Regions from separate parts of the Pelomonas candidula genome, predicted to be linked through region 1. Evidence: predicted binding sites of a transcription regulator. Region 1 holds the regulator's gene; each other region holds the start of a gene.
The links. The regulator sigma-54, encoded in region 1, starts transcription at its own class of promoters, with help from an activator protein. The targets are predictions, from matches to a motif close to TGGCANGNAANCTGCTTT.
Positions count from the first base shown of each region.

Region 2: a site for sigma-54 is predicted at 7,308-7,325, ahead of ACG04R_RS15535 (CmpA/NrtA family ABC transporter substrate-binding protein). Genes of this name have one in related genera too.
Region 3: a site for sigma-54 is predicted at 2,962-2,979, ahead of xdp1 (exosortase-dependent surface protein XDP1). Genes of this name have one in related genera too.

Region 1 is NZ_JBIGIC010000003.1:358,373-368,742, forward strand. Features, by position in the region: gene ACG04R_RS07875 (VOC family protein) at 1-231, shown strand, start outside; gene argS (arginine--tRNA ligase) at 286-1,989, shown strand; gene ACG04R_RS07885 (SPOR domain-containing protein) at 1,986-2,657, shown strand; gene ACG04R_RS07890 (thiol:disulfide interchange protein DsbA/DsbL) at 2,681-3,343, shown strand; gene ACG04R_RS07895 (thiol:disulfide interchange protein DsbA/DsbL) at 3,346-4,008, shown strand; gene lptA (lipopolysaccharide transport periplasmic protein LptA) at 4,054-4,659, shown strand; gene lptB (LPS export ABC transporter ATP-binding protein) at 4,659-5,444, shown strand; gene ACG04R_RS07910 (RNA polymerase factor sigma-54) at 5,618-7,114, shown strand; gene ACG04R_RS07915 (alpha/beta hydrolase) at 7,358-8,227, opposite strand; gene ACG04R_RS07920 (THUMP domain-containing class I SAM-dependent RNA methyltransferase) at 8,284-9,564, shown strand; gene ACG04R_RS07925 (hypothetical protein) at 9,554-10,060, shown strand; gene ACG04R_RS07930 (MFS transporter) at 10,042-10,370, opposite strand, start outside.
Region 2 is NZ_JBIGIC010000007.1:151,268-161,637, forward strand. Features, by position in the region: gene ACG04R_RS15500 (AraC family transcriptional regulator) at 1-463, opposite strand, end outside; gene ACG04R_RS15505 (SDR family oxidoreductase) at 563-1,303, shown strand; gene ACG04R_RS15510 (cupin domain-containing protein) at 1,300-1,788, opposite strand; gene pdxR (MocR-like pyridoxine biosynthesis transcription factor PdxR) at 1,865-3,307, shown strand; gene ACG04R_RS15520 (hypothetical protein) at 3,381-4,190, shown strand; gene ACG04R_RS15525 (ABC transporter ATP-binding protein) at 4,169-4,966, opposite strand; gene ntrB (nitrate ABC transporter permease) at 4,971-5,882, opposite strand; gene ACG04R_RS15535 (CmpA/NrtA family ABC transporter substrate-binding protein) at 5,888-7,135, opposite strand; gene ACG04R_RS15540 (ANTAR domain-containing response regulator) at 7,480-8,097, opposite strand; gene ACG04R_RS15545 (SRPBCC family protein) at 8,125-9,087, opposite strand; gene ACG04R_RS15550 (TRAP transporter large permease) at 9,155-10,370, opposite strand, start outside.
Region 3 is NZ_JBIGIC010000002.1:64,036-74,405, forward strand. Features, by position in the region: gene prsT (XrtA/PEP-CTERM system TPR-repeat protein PrsT) at 56-2,860, shown strand; gene xdp1 (exosortase-dependent surface protein XDP1) at 3,013-3,861, shown strand; gene ACG04R_RS03840 (acyl-CoA dehydrogenase family protein) at 4,016-5,215, shown strand; gene ACG04R_RS03845 (acyl-CoA dehydrogenase family protein) at 5,231-6,358, shown strand; gene ACG04R_RS03850 (DUF3617 domain-containing protein) at 6,408-6,947, shown strand; gene ACG04R_RS03855 (pseudouridine synthase) at 6,944-7,681, shown strand; gene ACG04R_RS03860 (bifunctional riboflavin kinase/FAD synthetase) at 7,704-8,720, shown strand; gene ileS (isoleucine--tRNA ligase) at 8,796-10,370, shown strand, end outside.

The DNA of each region.
Region 1 (10,370 bases):
GAGGGTCGGCACGAGCCCGGCAACGGCCAGATGGTGGCGCTGCTGGCCGCCTCGCGCGCCCAGGTCGACACCGCCCACGCGACGGCGCTGGCCCGGGGTGGCCGCTGCGACGGCCCGCCCGGGCTGCGCCCGCAGTACCACGCCCACTACTACGGCGCCTACTTTCGCGACCCCGACGGCAACAAGCTCTGCGTGGCCTGCCATGATCCCGATCCGGCGACAGCCGGCTGAGTCGGCGCGTCCGGCGGCCCGTGCGTTCAAGGTCGGCCTCCTAGAATCCTGTCCATGATCCAAGCCAAGCAGGCGCTGCTCGCCGCACTCGCCGACTCTCTGCAAGAAATCGCCCCCGGCTCCAACGCCGTCGCGGCCTTTGAATCCCCCAAGCAGGCCGCCCATGGCGACTTCGCCTGCACCGTGGCCATGCAGCTGGCCAAGCCGCTCAAGGCCAACCCGCGCGAACTGGCCACGCGCCTGATCGCGTCGCTCGAAGCCCGGCCCGCCTTCCAGACCTGGGTGCAGGCGCTGGAGATCGCCGGCCCCGGCTTCATCAACATCCGCCTCAAGCCCGCCGCCAAGCAGGCCGTCGTCGCCGAGGTGCTGGCCGCCGGCCCCCGGTTCGGCCACCGCGCACCGACCGGCAAGCACGTCATGGTGGAGTTCGTCTCCGCCAACCCGACCGGCCCGCTGCACGTGGGCCACGCCCGCCAGGCCGCATTGGGCGACGCGATCTGCTCCGTCTTCGCGAGCCAGGGCCACGACGTGACCCGCGAGTTCTATTACAACGACGCCGGCGTGCAGATCGCCACGCTGGCCAACTCGACGCAGATGCGGCTCAAGGGCGTCAAGCCCGGCGACGCCGACTGGCCCGAGGCCGCCTACAACGGCGACTACATCCAGGACATCGCCGACGCCTTCCTGCGCAAGGAGACCGTCAAGGCTGATGACCGCGAGTTCACCGCCTCCGGCGACGTGAACGACCTCGACGGCATCCGCCAGTTCGCCGTGGCCTACCTGCGCCACGAGCAGGACCTGGACCTGCAGGCCTTCGGCCTCAAGTTCGACAACTACTTCCTCGAGACCAGCGTCTACAAGGGCGGCCAGCTGGAGGCGGCGGTGCAACGCATCATCGACGCCGGCAAGACCTTCGAGGAAGGCGGCGCGCTGTGGTTCAAGTCCACCGACTACGGGGACGACAAGGACCGCGTGATGCGCAAGTCCGACGGCGGCTACACCTACTTCGTGCCCGACGTGGCCTACCACGTCAACAAGTTCGAGCGCGGCTACACGCAGTGCATCAACATCCAGGGCACCGACCACCACGGCACCATCGCCCGCGTTCGCGGCGGCCTGCAGGCGCAGGGCCTGGGCATCCCGCAGGGCTTCCCGGACTACGTGCTGAACAAGATGGTCACCGTCATGAAGGACGGCGCGGAGGTCAAGATCTCCAAGCGCGCCGGCTCCTACGTGACGCTGCGCGACCTGATCGACTGGACCAGCCGCGACGCGGTGCGCTTCTTCCTCATCAGCCGCAAGGCCGACACCGAGTTCGTCTTCGACGTCGACCTCGCGCTGAAGCAGAACGACGAGAACCCGGTGTTCTACGTGCAGTACGCGCACGCACGCATCTGCTCCGTCATCCGCAAGTGGGGCGGTGACCCATCCGCACCGGCCGACCTGAGCCTGCTGACCGCGCCAACCGAAGAGGCGCTGATGCTCAAGCTCGCGGCCTACCCCGACATGCTCACAGGCGCCGCCGCCGGCATCGCGCCGCACGACGTGGCCTTCTACGCCCGCGACCTGGCCGGCGCCTACCACGCCTACTACGCCGCCGAGCGCGTGCTGGACCAGGCGCCCGAGCTGACCCGCGCCCGCGTGGCGCTGCTGTCTGCCACCCGCCAGGTGCTGGCCAACGCGCTGGGCATGCTGGGTGTCAGCGCGCCCGAGCAGATGAGCCGCGATATCGCTGAAACCACCCCGGAGACCGAATGAGTTCTGCATCCAAGCCCGCCGGCCAGAAAAGCCAGAAGGGCGGCTTCGTACTGGGCCTGATCGTGGGCCTGCTGGTCGGCCTGGCCGTCGCCCTCGGCGTGGCGCTCTACATCACCAAGGTGCCCATCCCCTTCGTGAACAAGGTGCCGCAGCGCACGGCGGAGCAGGACGCCGCCGAGGCCGAGCGCAACAAGAACTGGGACCCGAACGCGCCGCTGGCCGGCAAGGCCGCGCGCAGCGCCAGCGGCGTCGTCAACGCGCCGGTGACGCCAACCGCACCGCCGCCGGCCACGACGGCAAGCGCCCCCGTGGCCACCGCCAGCGCCCCGGCTGTGCTGCCGCCCGTGGCGACCGCGCAGCCCAAGCCCGTGGCCACCAAGCCCGAGGCCACGACTGCAGCGGCGCCCGCCTCGGCCCCGGCCGGAGCCGAGGCCTACGTCTACTTCGTGCAGGCCGGCGCCTTCGCCCGCCCCGAGGAGGCCGAGGCCCAGAAGGCCAAGCTGGCCATCCAGGGCTTCACGGCCAAGGTCATGGAGCGCGAGCAGAACGGCCGCACCGTCTACCGCGTGCGCCTGGGCCCCAACGACACCCGCGAGGCCGCCGAAGACCTGCAGCGCAAGATCGAGGGCGCCGGGTTCGAGGCCAACCTCGTCCGCGTGCAACGCTGAACTCCTGAAGGACCATTGAAGTCATGAAGCGCCGAGATTTCTCCGCCCTGCTCGCCACCACGCCCCTCGCGGGCGTCGCGGGCAGCGCCCTCGCCCAGGGCGGCCCGATCGAGGGCCGCCAGTACGTCGTGCTGGGGCAGCCGCTGCCCACGCCAGCCGGCAAGATCGAAGTCGTCGAGTTCTTCTGGTACGGCTGCCCGCACTGCTACGTCTTCGAGCCGCTGGTCGAGAACTGGGCCCGCCAGCTGCCGGCCGACGTGACCTTCCACAAGGTGCACGTGGCCTTCCGTGCCAACTGGAAGCCGCACCAGCGCATGTTCTATGCGCTGGAGGCCCTGGGCAAGGAGGCCCAGGCCCGCCCCGCCATCTTCAACGCCATCCACCAGCAGGGCCAGGACCTGGAAGACGCCAAGAGCCAGGCCAAGCTGCTGGCCTCCCTCGGCGTGGACGCCGGCAAGTACATGGACGCCTACAACTCCTTTGGCGTGCAGACCAAGGTGGCCCAGGCCGACAAGCTGGTGGAAGCCGCCCGCCTGGAAGGCGTGCCGACGCTGGCCATTGGCGGCCGCTTCCTCACCTCGCCCAGCCAGGCCGGCATGGGCCAGCGCGCCACCGAGCAGGAGCTGGGCCAGCGCGCGCTGCAGATTGCCGATTTCCTCATCCAGCGCATTCGCGCCAAGGCCTGACCATGAAGCGTCGTGACGCCACCCTCACCCTGGCTGCGGCCGGGCTTGCCTCCACCACGCCGGCCGCCTGGGCCCAGGGCGGGCCCGTCGAGGGCCGACACTACCAGCGCCTGGCCCAGCCGCTGCCCGGCGCGCCGGGCAAGGTCGAGGTCATCGAGTTCTTCTTCTACAAGTGCCCGCACTGCTTCGCGTTCGACCCGCTGCTGGGCGACTGGCTGCACCGGCTGCCGCCCGACGTGACGTTCCGCCGCATCCCGGTGGGCCAGCAGGCCATGCTCAAGCTGCACGCGCGCATGTTCTACGCGCTGGAGGCCATGGGCGCCCTGACGCCCACCGTGCACGCCGGCATCTTCAACGCCTTCCACCGCATGGGCATCGACGCGACGGATGAAGCCGGCGTCGTGGATCTCGTTGGCAAGCTGGGTGTGGACCAGGCCAAGTTCAAGCAGGCCTTCTCGTCCTTCGGCGTGCAGGGCAAGCTGGCCCAGGGCCAGAAGATGGCCGAACTTGCCGGCGCAGACAGCGTGCCGACGCTGGTCATTGGCGGCCGCTACCGCACCGGTCCCGGCCTGGCCGGCGAGCCCAGCCAGAGCGAAGCCGCCAACGGACAGGCGGCGCTGGCCGTCGCGGATTTCCTGATCAAGTTGTCGCGAGGGAAAGGCTGAGCGCGGTTGCAGGCCCCTAGAATGGCCTGCAACTTCCGTGCCGCCATGCCCCGCCACCTGATCCCGCTCGTCCTCGCGATCGCCACCTTCGCCGCCCAGGCGGAGAAGGCCGACCGACTCAAGCCGTTCACGCTGTCGTCGGACAAGCCGGGCCAGATTGACAACGTCAACCAGCGCACCGAGCTGCAGGGCAACGTCGTCATCACGCGCGGCAGCCTGATGCTGCGCGCCGAGAAGGTCTACGTGCGCGAGACGCCGGACGGCTACTACCAGCTGTCCGCCAGCGGGGTCGCCGGCCAGCCGGTCAGCTTCCGCCAGGGGCGCGACACGCCCGGCGAGTCCATCGAGGGCCAGGCCGAGCAGCTGGAATACGACACCCGCACGGAGACCGTGCGCTTCATCGGCAACGCCGAGGTGCGCCGCGCCCGTGGCACCGCCGTGGCGGAGCAGGTTTCGGGCGCCGTCATCGTCTACGACAGCCGCACCGAGGTCTTCACGCTGGAGGGCGGCAGCGCCTCGCCCAACCCGAACGGCCGCACCCGCATCGTCATGATGCCGCGCGCGCAGCCGGGCGACGACGCTGCGTCCGCGCCGCCTGCGGCCCTGCCGCTGAAGCCGTCGACGACGCTGCAGCCGGGCAAGTCTTCGTGATGGACGAGGCGTCCACCCGTTCGCCGGCCGGTTCGGCCGCCTGCGGCAGCCGGCTCGAAGCCGAGGGCCTGGCCAAGACCTACGGCGTCCGCAAGGTCGTCAAGGACGTGCACGTGCGCGTGGACTGCGGTGAGGTCGTGGGCCTGCTGGGCCCCAACGGCGCCGGCAAGACGACCAGCTTCTACATGATCGTGGGCCTGGTGCGCTCGGACGCCGGCGTCATCCGCATCGACGGCGCCGAAGTGCAGCGCCTGCCCATCCACCAGCGCGCACGGCTGGGCCTGAGCTACCTGCCGCAGGAAGCCTCCATCTTCCGCAAACTCACCGTCGAGCAGAACATCCGCGCGGTGCTGGAGCTGCAGCAGGACGACAAGGGCCGCGCGCTCGGCAAGGCGCGCATCGACGAGCTGCTCAACGGCCTGCTGCACGACCTGTCCATCGAAGGCCTGCGCGACAGCCCCGCGCCCGCGCTGTCGGGCGGCGAGCGCCGCCGCGTCGAGATCGCCCGGGCGCTGGCCACGCAGCCGCGCTTCATCCTGCTGGACGAGCCCTTCGCCGGCGTCGACCCGATCGCCGTGCTGGAGATCCAGCGCATCATCGGCTTCCTGAAGGGCCGCGGCATCGGGGTGCTGATCACGGACCACAACGTCCGCGAGACGCTGGGCATCTGCGACCGCGCCTACATCATCAGCGAGGGCGCCGTGCTCGCGGAGGGCACGCCCGACGAGATCGTGGCCAACGCCGACGTGCGCAAGGTCTACCTCGGCGAAAACTTCAGGATGTAGAGGATGGTGAGCCCCTCGCCCATCCTCGCGTCGCTGAATGCGAGCGAGTCCGGTCGGTCCCCCGAGGGGACGGCGATGCTTGCGGCATCGAGCCGCAAGCACATCGCCAGCGCGGGCCGGCTTGGGAGCGGCCCGGCGCTCGGCCCGAATGCGCCACACGCAGGCTGCGCACCATGAAGCAGACCCTCCAGGTACGCCTCAGTCAGCACCTGGCGCTGACGCCCCAACTGCAGCAATCCATCCGCCTGCTGCAGCTGTCGACGCTGGAGCTGCACCAGGAAGTCGAGCAGATGCTGGCCACGAACCCGCTGCTGGACACCGAGGAGGAGTTCACCGTCAGTGCCCCCGAGCTGGCCACCAACGCACCGGCAGAGAGCGGCACCGAGGCCTCGGCCGGCGAGTCCGAGGGCGGCGACGCGCCCGAGCTGAGCGCCGAGGACTTCGGCGGCACCGAGCGCGAGGACTGGGAGAACGGCACCGAGCGCGACGACTTCGACGGCATCCGCGAGCTGCCCAGCAGCAGCGGCGCCGGCATGGGCGACGACGATGGCGAGCGCGAGAGCCAGGAATCCGCCGAGACGACGCTGGCCGAGCACCTGGCCCAGCAGCTGGCCGGCAAGAGCCTGTCGCCCGAGGACCGTGCCGCCGTGCAGGTGCTGATCGAGTCGCTGAACGAGGACGGCTACCTCGAAGACCCCATCGAGGACATCGCCGCCGCGCTGGCGCCCGATGACGATGAGGATCGCGAGGAACTGCTGGACCACCTGCGCATCGCTCTGCGGCTGCTGCAGAGCCTGGACCCGGCCGGCATCGCCGCGCGCGACCTGTCCGAATGCCTGGTGCTGCAACTGCGCACCCAGCCCAGGAGCCCGGCGCAGGTCATCGCCATCCTGATCTGCAAGAGTCATCTGGAGCTGCTGGCCCGGCGCGACATGCGCCGCCTGATGAGCGAGACCGGCGCCGACGAGGCACTGCTGCGCGAAGCGCAGGTCATGATCACGCAGCTGGAGCCCAAGCCCGGCCGCCGCTTCGCGCAAGGCGCCGCCGCGGCCATCGTGCCCGACGTCATCGTGCGCAAGGTGGGCCGCGAGTTCCGCGTGATGCTCAACCCCGAGGTGGCGCCCAAGCTGCGCATCAACGAGCTCTACGCCAACGCACTGCGCGCCACGCGCGGCGGCATCAGCAACTCGCCGCTGGGCGGGCAGCTGCAGGAGGCGCGCTGGTTCATCAAGAACATCCAGCAGCGCTTCGACACCATCCTGCGCGTCAGCCAGGCCATCGTCGAGCGCCAGCGCGGCTTCTTCACGCACGGCGAACTGGCGATGAAGCCGCTCGTGCTGCGCGAGATCGCCGACGAGCTGGGCCTGCACGAGTCCACCATCTCGCGCGTGACGACGGCCAAGTACATGGCGACGAGCTGGGGCACGTTCGAGCTGAAGTACTTCTTCGGCTCGGGCCTGAGCACGGAAGCCGGCGGCGAGGCGTCCAGCACGGCCGTGCGCGCGCTGATCAAGCAGTTCGTCGCCGCGGAGGACACCAAGAAGCCGCTGTCCGACAGCGCCCTCGCGGCCATGCTCGAGGAGCAGGGCATCCAGTGCGCGCGGCGCACGGTGGCCAAGTACCGCGAAGGCATGAAGATCGCGCCGGCGAATTTGCGCAAGGCGCTGTAGCGCGCCCCTCGCCCAGTCGCGTGCCGCTGAACGCCGGCAGGCCTGACCGGGACCACTCCGCGGCGGCGCCGCAGAGCTTCGGCAGGCTCAGGCCGTCCACTGGACGCTCTGTGTCCGGCCTCAGCCCCCGAGGGGACGGCGATGCCTACGGCATCGAGCCGCAAGCACGTCGCCAGAGGGGTCGGCTTGTGAGCGGCCCGGCGCTCAGCCCGAAATACGACGTTCAGTCGCCCGGATGGCGGCTCAATCCTTCGACTTCCCCGTCTCCGGTGCCAGCGGCTCGAACACGAAGCGCATGCCGCGCGTGTAGCTTTCCGCCTTGGTGCCCGCATGCCGCTCGCCGTCGATGACGCGGGTTTGATACACCAGTTCCGGGTGCTTCAGCGTCGGCAGCAGCGCCTGGTAGCGCTGGATGCCGGCGAAGAAAGCGGGCCATTCGTTCTCGGCGCCGGTCACATACAGCCGCGCCTTGATGGGCTTGCCCGTCGCGGCATAGGCCTTGGCCTGGCCGATGATCCAGTCGTTGCCGACGACCACCGCCGGGCTGGCCGCGATGTAGCCCTTGAACAGATCGGGCCTGGCGTACATCGCATACAGCGTGAACAGCCCGCCCAGTGAGCTGCCGGCCAGGTAGCGCTGCGCCGGGTCGCCGCGGTACTCGCGCTCCACCAGCGGGAAGATGTCCTTCTCCAGCGAGGCGAGGAACTTGTCGGCGTTGCCGCTGCTGTCGCTCAGCGGGTTGTCGCGCACAGGAGACAGTTCCCAGTTGCGCAGCTCGCCGTAGTCGAGGTTATCGCCGGCATAGCCCAGGCCCACGGTGATGAACTCCGGCACGACCTTGTCGTAGTTCAGGTTGTTGTACGAACTGACGACGGTCGGGAAGTCCCAGTAGCCGTCGGTCACGTAGAGCACCGGGTAGCGGCGCCCGGGCTCCTTGGCGAACGAGGCCGGCAGGTGGATGTGCAGCTGATAGGTGCGGCCATTGGCGTTCTTCGGCAGCGCGCGCAGCAAGGTGTTCGGGATGCTGTGCGGCGGGTAGGCCGGTGCCGGGTCGGCAGCCTGCGCCTGCAGCGCGCCGAACACGAGGGCCAGGGTCAGGACGAGTCGCTTCATGGCAGGGTTGAGCCGTGGATAACGCTATCCAGTTTAGGGGCGGCGACAATGCCCGGGTGAGCCTGCCCAACAAGTTATCCCTCTTCGTATCCTGCCCCGGTGGCGTCGAACCGCTGCTGGAAGAGGAACTCAAACGTTTCCTGCCGCCCGGCGTGCGCAGCAAGGTCGAAGCCTTGCGCGGTGGCTGCGGCCTGATCGGCACGGCCGAGGACGTGCTGCGCATCAACCTCGAAAGCCGCCTCGCGCAGCGCGTGCTGGTCGAGCTGATCGAAGGCCCGTACCGTCACGAGGAAGACCTCTATTCGCTGGCCCGCCGCGTCGACTGGCGCGACTGGATCACGCCGCGCCACACCATCCGTGTCGACACCGTCGCCCAGCGCTCGCCGCTAAAGAGCCTGAACTTCACGACGCTGCGCATCAAGGACGCCATCTGCGACCAGCTGCGCGAGCACACCGGCGAGCGCCCCAGCGTGGACACGCACTCGCCCGACCTGCCCGTGCTGCTGCACGTCGGCCCCGAGCGCGCGGCCATCTACGTGGACACCTCCGGCGAGCCGCTGTTCAAGCGCGGCTGGCGTGTCGACAAGGGTGACGCGCCGCTGAAGGAAACGCTCGCCGCTGCGATGCTGGCCGCCGCCGGCTGGCGCGGCACGGCCGAAACAGGGGGCGCGCTGCACGACCCCTGCTGCGGCTCCGGCACCATCCCCATCGAGGCCGCGCTGATCGCCTGCGACTCCGCCCCCGGCCTGCTGCGCCGTTTCGCGTTCGAGCGGCAGATCGCGTTTTCCACGCCTGCCCTGAAAGCGGTTTGGGGCGAGATGGCCCAGGCCGCCCGCGCGCGCATCCACCCGCCGGCCGTGCCCATCTACGCCAGCGACGTGGCCTTCCGCATGGTCGACTTCGCGCGCCGCAACGCCGAGCGCGCGGGCGTCGCGCAGTACATCCAGTTCAATGGCGGTGACGCACTGGAGCGCCCCGCACCGCAGCTGCCGGACGGCATGCCTGGCGCCATCGTCATGAACCCGCCCTACGGCGAGCGCATCGAGGTGCGAGGCAAGGCGGCGATGACGCGCGACGCAGGCGGCAGCGAGGAAAGGGATGCGGGCGACGACTTCTTCCCGCGTCTGGCCGCTCACTGGAAGCGCCAGTACACCGAGAACCCCGCCGGCTGGACGGCCTGGATGCTCAGCCCCGACATGAAGCTGCCGAGCAAGATGCGGCTGAAGGAAACCCGTCGCGTGCCGATGTGGAACGGCCCCATCGAATGCCGGCTGTTCCGCTTCGACCTCGTCAAGGGCTCGGCCCGCAAGCCCGCCGCGGACGGCGATGCAGCGTGAGCTGATCGCCGCCGCGCTGGCAATCGCCGCCGTCGCCGCCCACGCAGACTGTCGCGTGGTGTTCGGCCAGGGACGCAACCTGCGGCAGCTGGGCGGCCCGGACTGGGACGACATCAACCAGCGCTTCAACACCGCCGTCGTCGACGCGCTCGACGGCCACGACCAGCAGCATGCCTATCCGCTGACGATGGCCAGCGCGCAGACCGACGTGCAGGCCATCGGCCGCACGCTGCTGAAGCAGGCTGACCAGCAGGGCTGCCGCACGCTGGTCGAGACGGCGGTGTTCACCGACGACCAGGGCACGCTGGTGCTGCGCCTGCGTGCCTACCCGCTGCTGCCTGAGATCGGCGACGGCGGCGCCGTCGTGGGCCTGCGCTTTGGCACACCGTCGTTTGTCACGCAACGCGAACTGCCGCCGGCCGCCGTGCTGCGCATGAAGACCGAGGAACTGGCCGCGCGCATGGCGGCCGAATACCTTCAGCGCGACGCGCGCTGACCGATGGCCAGCCAGGCCAGCGCCGCCGCGCACAGCGCGATGGGCACGAGGCTGGCCCAGTTCATCCACCGCCAGCCGCCGGTCGTGACCAACGCCCCGGACGAGAACGACGTCAGCGTCATCGTCGCGTAGACGCCCGTGTCCATCAGCCCCTGCGCGCGCGTCTTCTCCTCGGGCCGGTAGGCCTGCGTGAACAGCGTCGTGCCGCCGATGTAGAGGAAGTTCCAGCCAACGCCCAGCAGGAACAGCGCGCCGAGGAAGTGATCCAGGTCCTGCCCCGACAGCGCGAACATGACGCAGCCGAGGTTCA
Region 2 (10,370 bases), on a different contig from region 1:
GGGTTTCGTCGATGAGCAGTTGCACCAGCGCCATCAGCCGTGGCTCGCCGCGCACATGCACGCGCTGCGGCAGCAGCGACACCAGCAGCGCTGCGTCGGGTGAGCCGAAGTGACAGTGGCCCACCAGCAGGCACACGTCGGGCGACGCGTCCGGCGCACCGACACGGTAGCTGCCGTCGGGCTGCAGCGTGGGCACGGTGTCGGGGGTGTCGGTCGGCGGTGGCACCGCGCTGCTGTTGGTGAACGGCTGGGCTGCCGGCACCAGCACGAAGTCGCCCGCCTGCAGCGCCAGCGCGTCCTGCCCGTCGACGGTGAGCTGGCAGGCACCGTCCAGCACCACGGCATAGAACGGCAACCCGGCCTCGGCCCGGCGCACCCGCCACGCGCCCGCGCCGGTCACCACCTTGGAGTGGCGCGCGGCGGGCTGCAGCAGGCCCACGACATCGGCGAGGGGGTCGATCACGGCAGGACGATGGCGAATGTTTTGTGGACTTTCAATTGTAGTAAGTCCGGTGATGCAGCCCTATCGTGAAGGCCTCGCTTCAACGAAAGGCTTTTCCCCATGAACACCGTGCTGATCACCGGCTGCTCGTCAGGCTTCGGGCTGGCCGCCGCCCGCCACTTTCTCGCCCAGGGCTGGCAGGTCGTCGCCACCATGCGCACGCCGCGAGCCGATGTGCTGACACCGGCCGAGCGCCTGCGCGTGCTGCAGCTGGACGTGACGGACGCGGCCAGCATCCGCGACTGCATCGCCGCCGCCGGCCGCATCGATGTGCTGGTCAACAACGCCGGCATCGGCCTGCTGGGCGCACTGGAAGGCATCCCGATGGACCGCGTGCGGGAGATCTTCGAGACCAACACCTTCGGCACCATGGCGCTGACTCAGGCCGTGCTGCCGCAGATGCGCGAGCGCGGCTCGGGCGTGATCGTCAACGTCACGTCCAGCGTCACGCTGAAGGACCTGCCGCTGCTGGCCGTCTACACCGCGAGCAAGGCTGCGGTGAACGCATTCACCGAGGTGCTGGCGCTGGAGCTGGCGCCGTTCGGCGTGCAGACGCGCCTGGTGCTGCCCGGCCGCGCGCCGACGACGAAGTTCGGCGAGAACGCCCGTTCGCGCATGGACGGCAGCATCCCCGGGCCCTACGCCGAACTGGCCGGGCGCGTGTTCGCCGATTGGGCGCAGTCGACCGAGGCCGTCACGCAGGCGCAGGATGTGGCCCAGGCCGTGTGGCGCGCGGCGACCGAGGCCGACGCGCCGATGCGGATCGCAGCGGGCGCGGACGCCGTCGCGTTGATGCCCTAGTCCAGGAGGCGGGCTCGCACGCCGCGTGCCGCGCAGAACGCGCGGTAATCGGCGATGCGATCGGCCGTGGTGATGCGCCGCTGCAGCGCGCCATTGGGCGCCACATAGTCCACGTCGCCGCGCACGACGACGTGCAGCACCAGCACCTCGTCGCCCACCGCGGCCCAGCTGTCGACATTGCCGTCGGGTTCGAAGACGTAGTCGCCGGGGCCGATGACGCGGCCGTCGTCCAGGCGGCGGTGACCCTGCAGGTTGAGGCCGTGCACCTCGCCGTGGTGGCGGTGCAGCGTCAGCGCCGTGCCGGGTGCGAGGCGCATCAGCTCGACCCAGCCGCCGCCCTCGGCTTCAGGCAGGAACTGCAGCGGCAGCGACCACTTGCCCTCGCCCTCGGGCATCCATGCGTCCAGGCCGGCACGCGCCAGCGCGGCGCGCACATGGGGCTGGACGTGCGGCTGCAGGCCGTCCAGGGGTGTCGTCATCGTCATGAAGGGCTCCGCTATTTGAAGGCCTTAGAGTGCCGGCTTGCATGGCTCCAGGTAAGGGCCAAGCGGCCGGGAAGACATGGAGCCAAGCCTCGAACTCGATCTGCACATCGCCGCGCGTGGTTCGCGGCTGGCCAGCCTGCATGCGGCGCTGCGCGAGGCCATCGCCAACGGCCGCCTGGCGCCGGGGCTGAGGCTGCCGTCGTCGCGCGAGCTGGCGGCCAGCGTCGGCGTGTCGCGCAACACGGCCGTGGCAGCCTACGAGCTGCTGGCCTCGGAGGGCTGGCTGGAGTCGCGCGGGGCCAGTGGCAGCTACGTCGCCGAGTTGCCGCGGGCCGCGGTGCAGGTGTCGGACCGCGCCAGCGTCGCGCCCTGGGCCGACAGCCCCTGGCTGCGTGGCGAGATCACGCCGCTGCCCTGGAGCATCCCCACCGGGCCGCGGCCGGCGTACCGCTTCATGACCGGCACGCCGGACATCGCGAGCTTTCCCTTCGAGGTGCTGCGCCGGCTGCGGACGCGCGCGCTGCAGGCGCTGGCGCGCAAGCCGGCGAGCTACCCGCGCCCGCAAGGCCTGCCGGCGCTGCGCGAGGCCATCGCGAAGCATGTGTCCTCGTCTCGCGCGGTGGCCTGCACGGCGGACGACATCGTCATCACGGCCGGCGCCCAGCAGGCCTTCGACCTGATCGCGCGCGTGCTCGTCACGCCGGGGCAGACGCTGGCCGCCGTGGAAGACCCCGGCTACCCGCCGCTGCGCGCCGCGCTGGCGAGCGCGGGTGCCCGGCTGGCACCGGTGCCGGTGGACCGCGACGGTCTCGTCGTCGGCGCGCTGCCGGCCGGCACGCGCATCGTCTGCGTGACGCCGTCGCACCAGTTCCCGCTGGGCGTGGCGCTGTCGCTGGCGCGGCGGCGCGAACTGCTGAACTGGGCGGCGCGCGAGCAGGCCGTCATCGTCGAGGACGACTACGACGGCGAGTTCCGCTTCACGCCGCGGCCGCTGGACGCGTTGAAGACGCTGGACCGCGACGGCCGTGTCTTCTACGTCGGCACGCTGTCCAAGAGCATGCTGCCGGCGCTGCGCATCGGTTTCATCGTTGCGCCCGCCTGGGCGCGCGACGCCCTCGTCACGGCCCGGCAGACGCTGGACTTCAGCTCGCCAGCGCTGCTGCAGATGGCCGTGGCGGATTTCATCGCCGAAGGCCATCTGCTGCGCCACGTGCGGCGCATGCGCGGCGAATACGCCGAGCGGCGGCGCGTGCTGGAGCAGAGCCTGCAGCGCCATCTGGGCGCGCAGGCCGAGGTCTACCCGGCCATCGCCGGCCTGCACCTGGCGGTGGCGCTGCCGGTGGACTGCGACGAGCTGGCGCGGCGTGCCTGGACCGCCGGCGTGGGCGTGGAGCCGCTGAGTCGCTACCGGATGGCGGCCGGCGGTCCGGACGGGCTGGTGTTCGGCTACGGCGCGATCGATGCGGCACGCATCCCTGAGGCGGTGCGGCGCCTGGCCCAGGTGCTTGGCACCCTCTGAATTGCCGGACTTGGCTCTGTGACGCGGGGGCCGGCCTGCCTACGCTGCCGGCTCCGAGTCACGAAAGCGTCTGATGCCCCATTTCATGTGCCGCACCTGCGGCAGCGAGCACGAGGACAGCCCGCGGCCGCCCGTGTTGTGCCCCATCTGCACCGACGAGCGGCAATACGTGGGTTGGCAGGGCCAGGCCTGGACGACGCACGAGGAACTGGCCACCACGCACCGCAACCGGTTGGAGATGGACCAGGGGCTGTTCGGCGTTGGCGTGTCGCCCGGCTTCGCGATCCCGCAGCGCGCGCTGCACCTGCCCGAGGCCGGCGTGCTGTGGGAGAGCACGGCGCTGGTGACGGAGGACGCCGTGGCGGCACTGAAGCAGCGCGGCGGCGTGGACCGCATCTGCATCTCCCACCCGCATTTCTACGCGGCCATGGTGCGCTGGAGTGAGGCGCTCGGTGGTGTGCCCATCTATGTGCACGAGAACGACCGGGACTGGGTCAGCCGCGGCTCGCGCTGGGTGGAGTTCTGGCGTGGCGACACGCTGGACCTGGGCCGCGGTGCGACGCTGCTGCGCTGCCCCGGCCATTTCCCCGGCAGCGCCGTGCTGCACTGGCAGGGCCCGCAGCGGTCGCTGCTGCTGGCGGGAGATTCGCTGCACGTGACGCAGGACCGCCGCCACGTGAGCTTCATGTACAGCGTGCCCAACCACGTGCCGGCGCGACCGGTGCTGGTACGCGAGACGCAGGCGCGGCTGAGCGGCATCGACTTCGATGACGTCTACGGCTTCACCTGGGGCCTGAACATCATCGGCCGCGGCCGGGCCGCGGTCGACCAGTCGTTCAAGCGTTACTTCGGCATGGTCGGTCAGGCTGCCTGCTCGACGTGAGCGTGGCGCGTGTAGAGGAAGTCGATGACTTCCTTGCGCGCCGCGACGTAGCGCGGGTCCTCCGCCAGCTCCACGCGGACGCGCGGGCGGGGGATGCCCACCTCCAGGATCTCGCCGATGGTGGCGGCCGGGCCGTTGGTCATCATGACGATGCGGTCCGACAGCAGCACGGCTTCGTCCACGTCGTGCGTGACCATGATGACCGTGCTCTGCGTGCGGGCAACGATCCTCAGCAGCTCGTCCTGCAGCTTGGCGCGGGTCAGCGCGTCCAGCGCGCCGAAGGGCTCGTCCATCAGCAGCACCTTGGGTTCCATGGCCAGCGCGCGGGCGATGCCGACGCGCTGCTTCATGCCGCCCGAGATCTCGTGCGGGCGCTTGTGCAGCGCGTGGCTCATGCCCACGAGCTCCAGCGCGGCGCGGGCGCGCACCTTCAGCTGAGCCGGGCTCTCCTTGCCGCCGAAGACGGACTCGACGGCCAGCAGCACGTTGTCCAGGCACGAGAGCCAGGGCAGCAACGAGTGGTTCTGGAACACGACGGCACGCTCCGGGCCGGGCGCGGCGATCTCGCGGCCGTCGCAGATCAGCGCACCGGACGTCGGTGTCAGCAGCCCGGCGATGAGGTTGAGCAGCGTGGACTTGCCACAGCCGGAGTGGCCGATCAGCGTGATGAATTCGCCGCGCCGCACGTCGAGGCTGACGTCCTGCAGCGCGTGGAACTTGCCCTTGCGGGTGCTGAACACCATCTCGGCGTCTTGAACCTGAATGAACGGCTTCATGGCATCAATCCTCTTCAAAGGTGAAGTGCTTGGCGAGGGAGATCAGCGCCCATTCGAGCAACAGCCCGACGGTGCCGATGACGAAGATGGCGATGAGGATGTGGGCGACGTTGAGGTTGTTCCATTCGTCCCAGACCCAGAAGCCGATGCCCACGCCGCCGGTCAGCATCTCGGCCGCGACGATGACGAGCCAGGCCGTGCCCACCGACAGGCGCACGCCCGTCAGCACGTAGGGCAGCACGGCGGGCAGCAGGATGCGCGTGATGACCTTCCACTCGCTGAGCTTGAGCACGCGGGCGACGTTGAGATAGTCCTGCGGCACGCGCTGCACGCCCACCGCCGTGTTGACGACCATCGGCCAGATGGAACAGATGAAGATGGTCCAGATCGCGGCCGGGTTGGCGCTCTTGAAGGCCAGCAGGCCGATGGGCAGCCAGGCCAGCGGCGAGACCGGCTTGAGCAGCGCGATCAGCGGCGACACCATGCGGTTGGCGAACTCGAAGCGGCCGATGGCGAAGCCCAGCGGAATGCCCACCAGCGCCGCGAGGCCGAAGCCCATGCCGACGCGGGCCAGCGAGTTCAGGATGTTCCAGCCGATGCCCTGGTCGTTCGGGCCGTTGCGGTAGAACGGGTCGGCGAACAGCTTGACGGCGGCGTCGAAGGTGGCGGCCGGCGTCGGGAAGCTGCCGCCCTTCATCGTGGCGAGGGCCCACAGGCCGATCAACAGCGCGATGCTGAGCACCGGCGGCAGCACCTTGAGGGCGAGGCCGCGCCAGTCGTAGGGTATGCGCTTCGGCTTCGCCTTGGGCGCCTCGACGGGCATGGCGGCTTCGTTGGCCGCCGCGAGGCGGTTGGCGCTGACGGGCGCTTCGGGAGCGACGGCGTCGCTGGGGGAATGGAAGACGGCGGAGACCATGATGTTCAAGCCTTTACCTTGAAGCTGTCGGCGTACTTGGCGGGGTCCTTGCCGTCCCAGACGACACCGTCGAGCAGCTTGGAGCTGCGCATGGCGTCCTTGGGCACGCTGATCTTCAGCGCGGTGGCGGCCTCGGTGTAGAGCTTGGTCTGGTTGATGGCCTTGGCCGTGCCCAGGTAGTCGGGGTGGTCCTTCAGCAGTCCCCAGCGCTTGTGCTGCGTGAGGAACCACATGCCGTCGCTGAGGTAGGGGAAGTTCACCGCACCGTCGTCGAAGAACTTCATGTGGCGGGGGTCGTCCCAGGTCTTGCCGAGGCCATTCTGGTAGCGGCCCAGGATGCGCTGGTTGATGGCGTCCACGCTGGTGTTGACGTAGGCCTTGTCGGCGATCGTCTCGGCCATCTTGTTCTTATTGGACAGGCCGGCGTCGATCCAGCGGCTGGCCTCCAGGACGGCCATGATGACGGCGCGCGCGGTGTTGGGGTACTTCTTGACGAAGTCGCCGGTGGTGCCCAGCACCTTCTCGGGGTGGTCGGGCCAGATGTCCTGCGTCGTCGTGGCGGTGATGCCGATGCCGTCGATGATGGCGCGGTGGCCCCAGGGCTCGCCGACGCAGTAGCCGTCCATGTTGCCGACGCGCATGTTGGCCACCATCTGCGGCGGCGGCACGGTGATGACCTTGCTGTCCTTCTGCGGGTTGATGCCGTGCGCGGCCAGCCAGTAGTTCAGCCACATCGCGTGGGTGCCGGTCGGGAAGGTCTGCGCGAAGGTGTAGTCGCGCTTGTCCTTGGCCATGACCTTGGCGAGCGAGGGGCCGTCCACGGCGCCGGCCTCGGCCAGCTTCTTGGAGAGGGTGATGGCCTGGCCGTTGCGGTTCAGCGTCATCAGCGCGGCCATGTCCTTCTTGGGGCCGGCCACGCCGAGGTGCACGCCGTAGATCAGGCCGTAGAGCACGTGGGCCATGTCCAGCTCGCCGTTGACGAGCTTGTCGCGCACGCCGGCCCAGGAGGCTTCCTTCGTCGGGATGATCTTGATGCCGTACTTCTTGTCGAAGCCCAGCACCGAGGCCATGACGACGCTGGCGCAGTCGGTCAGCGGAATGAAGCCGATGCGCACTTCCTCCTTCTCGGGCTTGTCCGATCCCTGGGCCCAGGCACCACCGGCGAGGCCGGTGAAGGGTAGTGCGGCAGCGGCGGCGAGCAGGCTGCGGCGTTGCGGGTGGGGCGTGGCGGTCGAGTTATCGAAGGCGGTCATCACGGGCTCCTAGTCATGCAGGGCGCAACGCCGTGCGACCAGGCTCCGCCCGCACCGTGCATTGATGGTGCGTGCGGAAAGGAGGAGGTCGGACGCCGTTGTCCCGAAGTGCCGGCCGTCTCACAGCCGGCCGGCCCGAGAGGCCTGCGCCATTGCAGGCCTCACACCGCTTTCAGCAGGTTGCGTGCCAGCTTTTGCGGGCCGTGGATGCCGGCGTTTTGCACGCGCTTGGCGCGAGGCGGCGGCCGCGACGTGCGGTTTGCGTCGCGACGGTGCATGGGTCGGGAGAGTTTGTTGGTGCGTCGCGCCCCAGGCCGGAGACGGGGCGCGACGGCGGTGCGCGATCAGCGCTGGCGCAGCAGTTGATCGGCGTCGATGAGCCGCGTGGCCACGCTGGCCAGGGTCTGGCCGCCGGCCATGGCGAGCTGGCGCAGGCGCTGGAAGGCGGCCTCTTCGTCGAGGCCCTGCTCGCGCATCAGGATGCCGCGTGCGCGCTCGACGAGCTTGCGTTCGGCGAGCTGGGTCTGGGTCTGGCGCAGCTCGCGCTGCAGTGACTGGTCGTGCTCGAAGCGCGCCAGCGCCAGCTGCAGCAGCGCGCCCAGGCGTTGTGGCGGCAGGCCGGCCAGTTGCAGCGCGCTGGCGCCTGCCTGCAGTGCGGCTCGCATCTGTTCCGGCGTCATCTGCTCGGCGACGAGCAGCACGGGCCGCGGGTGCTGGCGCTGGGCCTCGGCCAGCTGGGCCAGCAGCGCTGGCGTGGGCTGGTCGCAGTCGATCAGCAGGATCTCGGGCGACTGGCGCTGCAGCGCGAGGGCCAGCGCATCGGGTTCGGCGACGAGGTCCAGCACGTCGACCAACTGGCAGCGCAGCCGGATCAGCTCAAGGCGGATGACCGGGCTGCGGCGCTGGCCGGCGTCGGCCAGCAGCACGCGCAGACCCGGCAGAGGGAATGGGGACGTGTCCATGCCCCGGGGCAGTGCAAATTGCGTGCCTCAACCGAGCAGCGGCAGGTGCAGCTCGACGACGGCGCGCTGTCCGGGGGCGGCTTCGCCCAGATAGAGGGCGTATGGCGGCAGCTGCGGGTGGGGGCGCAGCTGCTCGACGCGCAGGCGCTGCATGCCCTGGTACCAGGCCAGCTCCAGCGCCTCGGGCAGGCCGTCGAAGCGCAGCACGTAGGCGCGGTGGGCGGGCAGCTCGCGCAGGCTCAGGCCGTCGGGTGGCGCGGCGTCGGCCGACAGCGTCACGCCGACCTGGCAGTCGACGACGCGCAGCTTGAGCTGGGTCTTCAGGTACAGCACCATGGCAGTGCCGTCCGCGCCCACGCCGGCACCGGCGAGTTGCGCGCGCACAGCGGCGATGCGCGGCGGCAGTTCGGCGGCCAGCGTGTCCAGCGGCCCGCGGTAGGGCTGCTGGGCGACGCTTCGTGCCGACTGGTCGCGCGCGCCGGCGTAGTCCAGCGTGTACGCCTCGGGATCGGCGCCCAGCGCGGCGGCCAGGCGGTCCAGGCCGAAGCGCAGGTCCAGCTGGGTGGCGCCCTGTACGGTTGCGGCGAAGGCGCGCAGCGTGAACGCGACGCGCCCCTTGAAGCGCCAGGTGACGTTCGTGCCACCCGGGGCGGGCTCGAATCGCCAGTCCGAACGGCCCTGGAACTTGAAGGGCAGCGCGAACGACAGCTGCTGCCGCAGCGGGCCCCGGGCCACCACACGGCCGCGGCCGACCTGGGGCACGTCCCAGGACAGCGTGGCGCCGTCCACCCGGGCCGGCGTGTCGCGCGCGTGTTCCAGCCAGGGGTTCCAGGCCTGCCACTGCGCCAGGTCCGCGACGCGGGCCTGCACGGCGTCCGGCGGCGAGGCGATGAAGCGCGTCGCCTCCGCCCGCACACGGCCGCTGTAGCGGCCCATGTAGACGAAGAGCACGACGAGGACCAGCGCCAGCGCGAAGAAGAGAGGGCTCATCGGTGAGGGTGTCCAGATGGAAGAAAGCCCGGCCGGGGCCGGGCTTGGTGGACGGGATGCTAAGTCGTCAGAGCATGCCCATCGCGTGCGGGACGACCAGCGTCAGCCACGGCCAGTAGGTGACGAGAATCAGGAAGGCGATCATCGTCAGCAGCCAGGGCATGACGGCTTTCGTCAGCTCGGTGATGCCGAGCTTGGAGATGCCCGAGGCCACGTAGAGGTTCAACCCCACGGGCGGGTGGCACAGCCCCACTTCCATGTTCACGTCGATCAGGATGCCGAAGTGCACCGGGTTCACGCCCAGCTGCATGGCTGCGGGGAAGAAGATCGGCGCCATGATCAGGATGATGGACGACGGGTCCATGAAGTTGCCGGCGCCCAGCAGCACGAGGTTCACGACGAACAGGAAGCCGTGCTGGCCCAGGTTCATCGACAGCAGCCAGTCGGCCAGCTGGTGCGGCAGGTTCTCGTTGGTCAGCACGAAGGAGAACAGCACCGCGTTCGTGATGATGTAGAGCAGCATCGCGGACATGTTGGCCGAGTCCCTGAGGACCTTCGGCACCTGCTTCAGCTTCAGATCCTTGTAGACGAAGATCGAGACGAAGAACGAGTACACCGCTGCCATCGCCGCGGCCTCGGTCGCCGTGAAGGCGCCCGACCAGATGCCGCCGACGATGATGACGACGAGCAGCAGGCCCCAGAAGCTTTCGCGGAAGGCCTTGAAGCGGGCGCCCCAGCCGACTCGCGCCAGACGCGGGTAGTTGTTGCGGCGGGCGATCCACCACGTCACGGCCGCCAGCATCAGCGCCAGCACGATGCCGGGCAGCAGGCCGGCGACGAACAGCGCGCCGATCGACGTGTTGGTCGAGATCGCGTAGATGACCTTGGGAATCGACGGCAGCATCAGGATGCCGAGCGAGCCGGCCGTGATGATGACGCCGGCGCCGAAGCGCATCGGGTAGCCATGGGCCACCATGGCCGGCAGCACGATGGAGCCGATGGCCACGACGGTCGCGACCGACGAACCGCAGACCAGCGCGAACATCGAGCAGGCCAGGATGGACGCGAGCGCCAGGCCGCCGTGGAAGTGACCGACCATGCTCGTCGCAAAGTTGATCATCCGCCGCGCGACACCGCCGTGCGTGAGGAAGTTGCCGGCCAGGATGAAGAACGGCACGGCCATGATTTCCCACTTCTCGATGCCGGTGAACAGCTTGTGTGCCACCTCCATCGCGGGCACATCGGTCATCGTGAAGATGAAGGTCAGCACCGTCAGGCCCAGC
Region 3 (10,370 bases), on a different contig from region 1:
CTCGACCCGACGGGCTTCTGCAAGAATCCGGCGCCTCCAATCGCCGGCCGCCCCGATGACCCGTCACACCGCCCCGCTCTCCGGCCTGCTGGCCGCGCTGCTGATCGCCGCGTCGCCCGCCACCGAGGCCCAGGACGCCGCCAAGGCCGCCCAGTACTACGAGAACGCACTGAAGCGCTACGAGGCCAAGGACATCGCGGGCGCGATCATCCAGCTGAAGAACGCGCTGCAGGCTGACAAGAACCAGTTGTCCGTCCAGGTCCTGCTGGGCAAGGCCTTGTTGGCGGACAGCCAGCCCGCGGCCGCCGAGGTTGCCTTCACCGAGGCGATCCGGCTCGGCGTCGACCGGGCCGAGATCTGCGTGCCGCTGGCGCGGGCGCTGAGCGCCCAGGGCAAGCAGCAACAGGTGCTCTCGGACCCCAGGCTGTCGGTCGACGGCCTGGGCACCACGACGCGACGTGACCTGCTGCTGGAGCGGGCTGCCGCCTATTCGGACCTCGGCGACCCACGCAACGCGCTGGCCACTGTGCAGGAGGCGCGCAAGCTCGACCCGAACGCCATCCAGTCCTGGGTGGCCGAGGTGCCGCTGAGAATCCGCGCCCGGCAATGGACGGAGGCGGTGACGGCGGCCAACCAGGCCCTCAAGATGCAGCCCGACAGCACGGACGCGCTGTACCAGCGGGCCTCGGTCATGCACGCGGCGGGCGACCTGCGCGAAGCGCTGGCCACGTACGACCGCGTCATCAGCCTGGACGAGAAGCACTTTGAAGCCCGCATCGCCCGTGCCGGCCTGCTCGCCGACCTGAACCGGGACAACGACGCGCTCGCCGACCTCACGGTCGCCGCCAAGCTGCACCCCAAGGACCCCCGCTCCGCCTACCTGCGCGCGCTGATCAGCGAGCGCCGGGGCGACGCACCTGGCACCAAGGCGGCGCTGAAGCAGGTCACCGACCTGCTGGACCCGGTGCCCATCGAGTTCATCCGCTTCCGCACCCAGTTCCTGATGCTCAACGGCCTGGCGCACTATGGCCTGGCGGAGTTCGAGAAGGCCAAGCCTTATCTCGAGCTGGCCGCGCGGCAGCAGCCCGGCAGCCCGCTGCTGAAACTGCTGGCTCAAATCGCGCTGAACGAGCCCAATCCCGGGCGCGCCCAGGAGCTGCTGGAGGAATACACCCGCAGCCGCCCGACCGACAGCCAGGCGTTGCTGATGCTCGCCAGCCTGCACATCAACCAGGGGCGCGGTGCCCGGGCCGCGGCCCTGATGCAGGACGCGCTCAAGCAGCAGGAATCCCCGGACATGCGGACCGCGCTGGGCATCGGCCTGCTCCAGATCGGCCAGGACCGGATGGCGCTGGAACAGCTCGAGAAGGTCTACAAGTCCAACCCCAGGCAGATCTACGCCACGCTGGCGCTGATCAAGGCGTATGCACGCGGAGGCCGGTTGGCGGACGCGCTGCGCGTCTCCGGCGAAGCCGTCAAGCGCATGCCCAACGAGGCCTCGCTGGCGCTGCTGGATGCCACTCTCAGGCAGAGCAGCGGCGACCTGGGCGGCGCCCGGCAGGGCTTCGATCGCGCGCTGCGGCTCGACCCCAAGCTCATCGACGCCCAGCTCGGCATGGCCCGCATCGATGCGATGACGAAGTCCTTCGACGCGGCCGACAAGCGGCTGCGCGAACTGCTGAAGTCAAACGAGCGCCGAGCCGACGTCCAATTCGAGTTCGCGCTACTGAACGAGTTGCGCGGCCAGGACGACGAGGCCGAGAAGTGGCTGCGCAGCGCCGCTGAGGCGAGCGGCCCGCGGGAGCTGCGTGCCGACTTCGCGCTCGTCGAGTGGTACCGGCGCAAGAACAAGCCAGCCCTCGCACTGCAGGCCGCCAAGACCTTGTCGGCCAAGCAGCCTGACGACATCGACGTACTGCGCGCCCTCGCCGCCGCCCAGCTCTCGAACGGCGATGCGGCTGCAGCCAAGCTCACGCTCACAAACGCGGCCCGCAAGGCATCCTTCAACACCCAGCAACTGGTCAACATCGCCGCGCAGCAGCTGCAGGCGCAGGATGCGCAGGGTGCCGGCTACAGCCTGGACAAGGCGCTCAGCGGCTCTCCCGACAACCCGACGGCGCTGAGCCTGATGGCGCAGGTCGACCTGCGCCGCAACGACACCGGCAGCGCCGAAGCCAAGGCGCGCCAGTTGCTGAAGCTCGATCCCAGGTCGGAAGCCGCCTATGTGCTGCTGGCCGAGGTCGCACGGGTCAGGAACGAGCCGCAGAAGGAGATCGAGGCACTACGCAAGCTGCAGGAACTGGCGCCCCGCAGCACGAACGTCGCCCGCCTCGTCACGGCGCTGTCGCGGCAGGGGCGGACGAAGGAGGCCCGCGACACCGCCGACCAATGGCTGGCGCGCAACTCGCGCGACACCGCCGTCATGAAGGCGATCGGCGACGCGGAGGCACGCGCCGGCTCCTTCGCGCCGGCCCGGCAACGGTACGAGGCGGTCGCCAAGATCAACCCGCAAGACGCCGAGGCGCTCAACAACCTCGCAAATGTGCTGATCCGCCTGAAAGACCCGACGGCCGTCCAGGTCGCCGAACAGGCGCTGGCCCTGAGGCCCAAGGATGCGCTCGTCCTGGATACGGCCGGCTGGGCCAACCTCAAGGCGGGCAAGCTGGACCGGGCCATCCAGTTGCTCCGTGACGCCCGGCTGCGCTCGCCCGAGTTGGCGGAAATCCGCTACCACCTCGGCGCTGCGCTGGCCCAGGCCTCGCGCGCACCGGAAGCCAGGGAGGAATTGCAGGCGGCCATCAAGGCGGGCAACTTCGACGCTCTCGATGACGCAAAGCGCACACTGGCCACCCTCAATTGAGGGGCTCAACGGCACGCCAAGCGCGTCAGGACTCTTTACACTTTCCACACACTTGAGCCGGAAGCTCCGCCAAGCGCTTGTTTTCCAACGGATTTCTCCGATGGCACGCAGCTTGCTTAGCTCCCCTCAAAGCAACTCCTTCGAGGCGGCGTATGAATAAAAAACAAATTTCCAGGGTTCTGCTGGCACTGGCATTCGCAGGCGCTGGCGCCACGGCGCAGGCCTCCTCCACCTGGGCATTCACCGGCGTGACGACCACGGACGGCGCCAATGCGACGACGTCCTATTCCGCCACCGACGGCACGCTGAACATCAGCGGCGGCTACATCGCCTCAGGCGCCTCCAGCATTACAGCGGGCAATGCCAATTCCACGCTGCTGCACTACAGTGGCGGTCTGGGCATGGGTTCCGACGGCACAACCGCCCCGAACCACGCCATCGACAACGTCGGCAACAAGGAGATGGTGCTGCTGAGCTTCTCGCAGAGCGTGGTGCTGACCAGTGTCGGCATCGGCTACTGGAGCGGTGATGCCGACGTCTCGGTGTTCCGCCTGAACTCCACCACCGCCCCGACCCTGTCGGGCACCACCGCGACCGCCGCCGGTCTGACTGCCGCGGGCTGGACGCTGGTCGGCAACTACGGCGACCTGCAGACCGACACCACGTCGCCTTACACCGCCATCAACGGGGCGACCTCGACGGGCGTGACCGGCTCCACCCCGACCGTGACGTCGTCCAGCGTCGGCTCCAGCTGGTGGTTGATCATGGCTTACAACAGCACGCTCGCCGGCACGACGGCCAAGAGCGGCACGCTGAGCGATAGCGACGACTACTTCAAGCTGTTCGGCGTCACGACGTCGGTCTGCTCGGGCAGCGCAGCGACCGATTGCGGCAGTACGACGACGAAGAAGGTGCCTGAACCGGCTTCGCTCGCCCTTGCCAGCATCGCACTGGTGGGCGTCGCCGGCATTCGCCGCCGTCGCACCAAGGCCGCAGCCTGAACTGCGACACCCCTTCGAAAAGGCGCTCTCCGGAGCGCCTTTTTTCATTGCCGCGTGCAATAGCCACTGTCCCAGTCCGGACAGACGCGATGCGAACGACCGTGCTAAAACGCCCGGCATTCCCATCACGACAACGCAGCGACGCGGGAGACAAATGGACCTCAACTTCACCGATGCGGAACTCGCCTTCCGCGCCGAGGTGCGCGAATGGGTGCGCGCCAACCTGCCGGCAGACATCGCCCACAAGGTGCGCCATGCGCTGCGCCTGAACAAGGACGACCTGCAGCGCTGGGCCAAGATCCTCGGCGCGAAAGGCTGGCACGGCTGGGCATGGCCGAAGCAGTTCGGCGGGCCGGGTTGGAATGCGGTGCAGCGCCACCTGTTCGAGGAGGAATGCGCTCTCGCCTGCGCGCCGCGCATCGTGCCGTTCGGCCCGGTGATGGTGGCGCCGGTCATCATGGCGTTCGGCTCGCCGGAACAGCAACAGCGCTTCCTGCCCGGCATCATGAGCGGCGAAGTCTGGTGGAGCCAGGGCTACAGCGAACCCGGCTCGGGTTCGGACCTGGCCTCACTGAAGTGCCGCGCGGAGCGCCAGGGCGACAAGTACATCGTCAACGGCCAGAAGACCTGGACGACGCTGGGCCAGTACGGCGACTGGATCTTCTGCCTGGTGCGCACGTCCACCGAGGGCAAGCCGCAGACCGGCATCAGCTTCCTGCTGATCGACATGAAGACACCCGGCGTCAGCGTGAAGCCCATCATCATGCTCGACGGCGAGCACGAGGTGAACGAGGTCTGGTTCGACAACGTCGAGGTTCCGGCCGAAAACCTGATCGGCGAAGAGAACAAAGGCTGGACCTACGCCAAGCACCTGCTCTCCCACGAGCGCACGAACATCGCCGACGTGAACCGCGCCAAACGCGAACTGGAGCGACTCAAGCGCATCGCCAAGGCCGAGGGCCTGATGGACGACGCCCGCTTCCGCGACCAGATCGCGCTATGCGAGGTTGACGTCGTCGCGCTGGAAATGATGGTGCTGCGCGTGCTGTCCGGCGAGCGCACCGGCAAGCAGCCGCTGGACGTCGCCGGTCTGCTGAAGATCCGCGGCAGCGAGCTGCAGCAGCGCTACACCGAGCTGATGATGCTGGCCGGCGGCCCGCTGGCCCTGCCCTACGTCCACGAGGCCATGGAGGCCGGCTGGCAGGGCGACCAGTGGCTGGGTGGTGCGTGGATCGGTGGCGCCGACCATGCCATCCCGCTGACCGGCAACTACCTGAACGTCCGCAAGACGACGATCTACGGCGGCTCGAACGAGGTGCAACGCAACATCGTCGCGCAGACGGTGCTCGGCTGAGCGGAGGGACAAGACATGGATTTCGATTTCACTGAAGACCAGCAGGCCCTGCGCGATGCGGTGCAGCGTTTCGTCGACAAGGACTACGCGTTCGAGCGCCGCATGCAGATCGAGCGCGCAGGCGGCTTCGACCGCGCGGTGTGGGACGGCCTCGCCGGCCTGGGCCTGACCGCATTGGCTGTGCCCGAGGCTCATGGTGGCCTCGGCTTCGGCGCCGTCGAGGCGATGGTCGTCATGGAAGAACTGGGCCGCGGCCTCGTGCTGGAGCCCATCACCCAGGGCGCGCTGATCGCACCGGCTCTGCTGAGCCGCGCGCCGGACGATCTGCAGGCTGCCTGGCTGCCGCGCATTGCGGGCGGCGAGGCGCTGGTGGTGCTGGCCCACCAGGAAGCCAAGTCACGCTACCGGCTGAACCGCGTCACGACACGTGCCGTCGACGGCAAGCTGACCGGCGTGAAGAGCCTGGTGCCGGCGGGCGATGTCGCAGACGCCTTCATCGTGCCTGCCCGCGTGTCTGGCGCCGACGACGCGACCGAAGGCATCGCGCTCTACCTCGTCGAGCGCTCCGCGGCTGGCGTGCATACGCGGCCCTACTCTTTGTACGACGGCTCGCGTGCCGCCGAGGTCCACTTCGACAACACGCCCGCCCAACTCATCGCCGGCCCCGAAGACGGCCTGGCACTGCTGGAACTGGCAGCCGACATCGGCATCGCCGCACAGGCCGCCGAAGCCGTCGGCGTCATGGAGAAATACCTCGCGCTGACCGTCGACTACCTGAACACGCGCAAGCAATTCGGCGTCGCCATCGCCAGCTTCCAGGCGCTGCGCCACCGCACGGCCGACGTGAAGATGCAGTTGGAGCTGGCCCGCTCGATGAGCTACTACGCGACCCTACGCCTGGGCGACACGCCTGCCGTGCGCCGCCGCGCACTGTCGCAGGCCAAGGTGCAGCTCGGCAACGCGATGCGCTTCGTCGGCCAGCAGTGCACGCAGATGCACGGCGGCATCGGCGTCACCGACGAGTACGCCGGCAGCCACTACTTCAAGCGGCTTACCGTCATGGAGATGCAATGGGGCGACACGCTGCATCACGTGGGTGAAGTCAGCGCTCGGATGCAGGACACTGCAGGGGTGTTTGCCTGAGCGGCGCCGTCATCGGTGCTGCCTCTTTTCCCTCGCCGGAGGTCACCCGATGAAGTACCCGATTGCCCTGCTGATGGCCGGCCTTGCCGGCTTTGCCCATGCTCAGACGATGAAACCAGGGCTGTGGGAGTTCAAACAGACGCCCCAGCTCGACCCGGCGCGCAAGGCGCAGATGGAACAGGCGCAAAAAGCCATGGAGAGCATGCCTCCAGAGCGGCGCAAGATGATGGAAGACATGATGGCCCAGCGCGGCGTCAGCATGAACATGGCCGGTGGCACCATCACCATCAAGACCTGCGTCACCAAGGAGCAGGCCGAACGCAACATGGCCCCGGTCACACACCACGGCAACTGTACGCAGGACGTCAAGCGCAGCGGCAGCACCATCCAGACCCATTTCGTCTGTACCGACCCGGCATCCGAAGGCGACGCGACGGTCACGCTGCGCGGCAGCGAGGGTTTCACGAACGACGTGACGATCCGCCGCGAACGCCAGGGCAAGACTGAGACGACCAAGGTCAGCGGCGAAGGCCGCTGGCTGGCCGCCGACTGTGGCGATGTGCAGCCGATGAAGACCCCGGCCAAGTGAAGCAGCGCCTCTCTCACATCCTCTTCAGTCAGGGATTCGGAACGCGGCGCCTGTGCGCCGGGCTGGTGTGGAACGGCGAGGTCACGATCAACGGCCAGGTGGTCGAGGAACCCGACACCGAGTTCGAGACCGAAGGCCTGCGCTTCACGATCGATGGCCGGGAGTGGCCGGTGTACGACAAGGCGCTGGTGCTGCTGAACAAGCCAGCCGGCTACGAGTGCTCGCAAAAGCCCAAGCACCATCCCAGCGTCATGAGCCTGCTGCCCGCGCCGCTGCGCGAGCGCGGCGTGCAGCCCATCGGCCGGCTGGATGAAGACACGACCGGCCTGCTGCTGCTGACCGACGACGGCACGCTCATCCACAAGCTGACCTCGCCCAAGCACCATGTGCCCAAGGTGTACGAGGCGCGCTGCAAACATCCGCTGACGGCGGCGATGGTCGAGCAACTGCTCGCGGGCGTCGAGCTGAAGGAGCCCGAAAGCAAGGTGCCGGGCAAGTTCCAGCGCCCGCCGGAGATCACCCAGGCCGATGGCGCCGAGATCGTCGACGAGACGCTGTTGCGCCTCACGCTGATCGAAGGCAAGTACCACCAGGTCAAGCGCATGGTCGCGGCCGTGGGCAACCGGGTGGAGGCGTTGCACCGCCCCCAGTTCGGCGCGTTGACCTTGTCGGCCGAACTCAAGCCCGGTGACTGGCGCTGGATCGCGAGCCCGTCCGAGGTCTGGGGCGACTGACACTGCGGGGACAATGCGCCCGATGCGAGTTTTCAGAGGCTTCCACCACCCCGGCATCGCGCCCGCCTGCGCGCTGACCATCGGCAACTTCGACGGCGTGCACCGTGGCCACCAGGCCATGCTCGCGCTGCTGCAGTCCGAGGCCCGCCACCGTGGCCTGCCCACCTGCGTGCTGACCTTCGAGCCGCATCCGCGCGACTTCTTCGCCACCAAGGCCGGCAAGCCCGAGCTGGCGCCGGCCCGCATCGCGGCGCTGCGCGACAAGCTCGTCGAGCTGGAGCGCTGCGGCATCGATCAGGTCGTCATCCTGCCGTTCGACGACGCACTGGCCTCGCTGCCGGCCCAGGACTTCATTCGCCAGGTGCTCGTCAACGGCTTGGGCGCAAAGTACGTACTCGTCGGCGACGACTTCCGTTTCGGCGCCAAGCGCCAGGGTGACTACGCGACGCTGGACGCCGCTGGCCAGGCCCGGGGCTTCGACGTCGCCCGCATGATGAGCTACGAGGTGCACGGCCTGCGCGTCAGCAGTTCGGCCGTGCGCGAGGCGCTCGCCGCCGGCGACATGGCCAGGGCGGCTGCGCTGCTGGGCCGGCCCTACGGCATCTCGGGTCATGTCACGCACGGCCGCAAGCTGGGTCGGCAGTTGGGCGAGTCCACCCCCGGCGCCGCCGACGGCTTCCGCACGCTGAACCTGCGCTTCCCGCACGACAAACCCGCCGCGCACGGCATCTTCGCCGTACTCGTCCACGGTCTGTCGCCGCAGCCGCTGCCGGGTGTCGCCAGCCTCGGCAACCGGCCGACCGTGGAAGACGCCGGCCGCGTGCTGCTGGAGGTCCACTGCCTGGAATGGCCCCTGGCTGCAGACGGGGGCTACGGTAAACTCGCCCGCGTGGAACTGCTGCACAAACTCCGCGACGAGGCCAAGTACGACGGGCTGGACGCGCTCACAGCCGCGATTGCCGCCGACACCGAGGCAGCTCGCGCCTTCCTGGCCACCCACGCGGCCCAACGTCGCCAGACCACGCGCGACCGAATTTGAAGCGGCTCCCCGCCGCTCTTCGCTGTCGCCCTCCCCGCCTTCTGACCGCCAGGCTCTGCCGCCTGGCCGCACGCCATGACCACCCCGGAAGCACCTGACTACCGCTCCACGCTCAACCTGCCCGACACGCCCTTCCCGATGCGCGGCGACCTGCCCAAGCGCGAACCGGGCTGGGTGAAGGCCTGGGACGAGCAAGGCCTGTACAAGCGGCTGCGCGACGCCCGCTGCGGCGCGCCGAAGTTCGTGCTGCACGACGGCCCGCCCTACGCCAATGGCCAGATCCACATCGGCCACGCCGCGAACAAGATCCTGAAGGACATGATCGTCAAGGCGCGCCAGCTGGCGGGCTTCGACGCCGCCTACATCCCCGGCTGGGACTGCCACGGCCTGCCCATCGAGAACCAAATCGAGAAGACCTTCGGCCGCGGCCTGCCGCGCGACGAGGTGCAGGCCAAGAGCCGCGCCTACGCCACCGAGCAGATTGACGGACAGCGCACGGACTTCAAGCGCCTGGGCGTGCTGGGCGAGTGGGACAACCCGTACAAGACGATGAACTTCGCCAACGAGGCCGGCGAGATCCGCGTCTTGAAGCGCATGTTCGAGCGCGGCTTCGTCTACCGCGGCCTCAAGCCCGTCTACTGGTGCTTCGACTGCGGCTCGTCGCTGGCCGAGTTCGAGATCGAGTACGCCGACAAGCAGTCGCCCGCCGTCGATGTGGCCTTCCTCAGTGCCGAGCCCGAGAAGCTGGCCGCTGCGTTCGGCGTCGCGCCGCTGGCCAAGGAAGCCTTCACCGTCATCTGGACGACCACGCCCTGGACTATTCCCGCCAACCAGGCGCTGAACCTGAACCCCGAGCTTCCCTACGCGCTGGTCGACACGCCCAAGGGTTACTTCGTCGTCGCCGAGGCGCTGGTGGAGAAGTGCCTGGCGCGCTGGCAGCTGGAGGGCAGCGTCGTTGCCACCGTGCCGGGTCGCAAGCTGGAGCTGCTGAAGTTCAAGCACCCACTGGCGCACGTGCACCCCGGCTATGACCGCGAAAGTCCGGTCTACCTGGCCGACTACGCGACGGCCGAGGACGGCACCGGTGTCGTCCACTCCGCGCCGGCCTACGGCCTGGACGACTTCCAGAGCTGCGTGGCCCACGGCCTCAAGTTCGACGACATCCTGAACCCCGTGCAGGGCAACGGCACCTACGCCGCCGACCTGCCGCTGTTCGGCGGCCAGCATATCTGGAAAGCCAACGCCGTCGTCGCCCAGACGCTGCTGGACAACGGCCGCCTGCTGGCACAAAGCAAGATCACCCACAGCTACCCGCACTGCTGGCGCCACAAGACGCCCGTCATCTACCGCGCCGCGGCGCAGTGGTTCGTGCGCATGGACGAGGGCGACGGCCTGTTCACGACGGACAAGGCGCCGCAGTCGCTGCGCAAGACCGCGCTGGCAGCCATCGAGGCCACCAGCTTCTACCCCGAGAACGGCCGCGCCCGCCTGCACGACATGATCGCCGGCCGGCCTGACTGGTGCATCTCACGCCAGCGCAGCTGGGGCGTGCCGCTGCCCATCTTCCTGCACAAGGACACGGGCGAGGCGCACCCGAACACGCTGGAATTCATCGAGCGCGCCGCGCAGCTGGTGGAGGCCAACGGCATC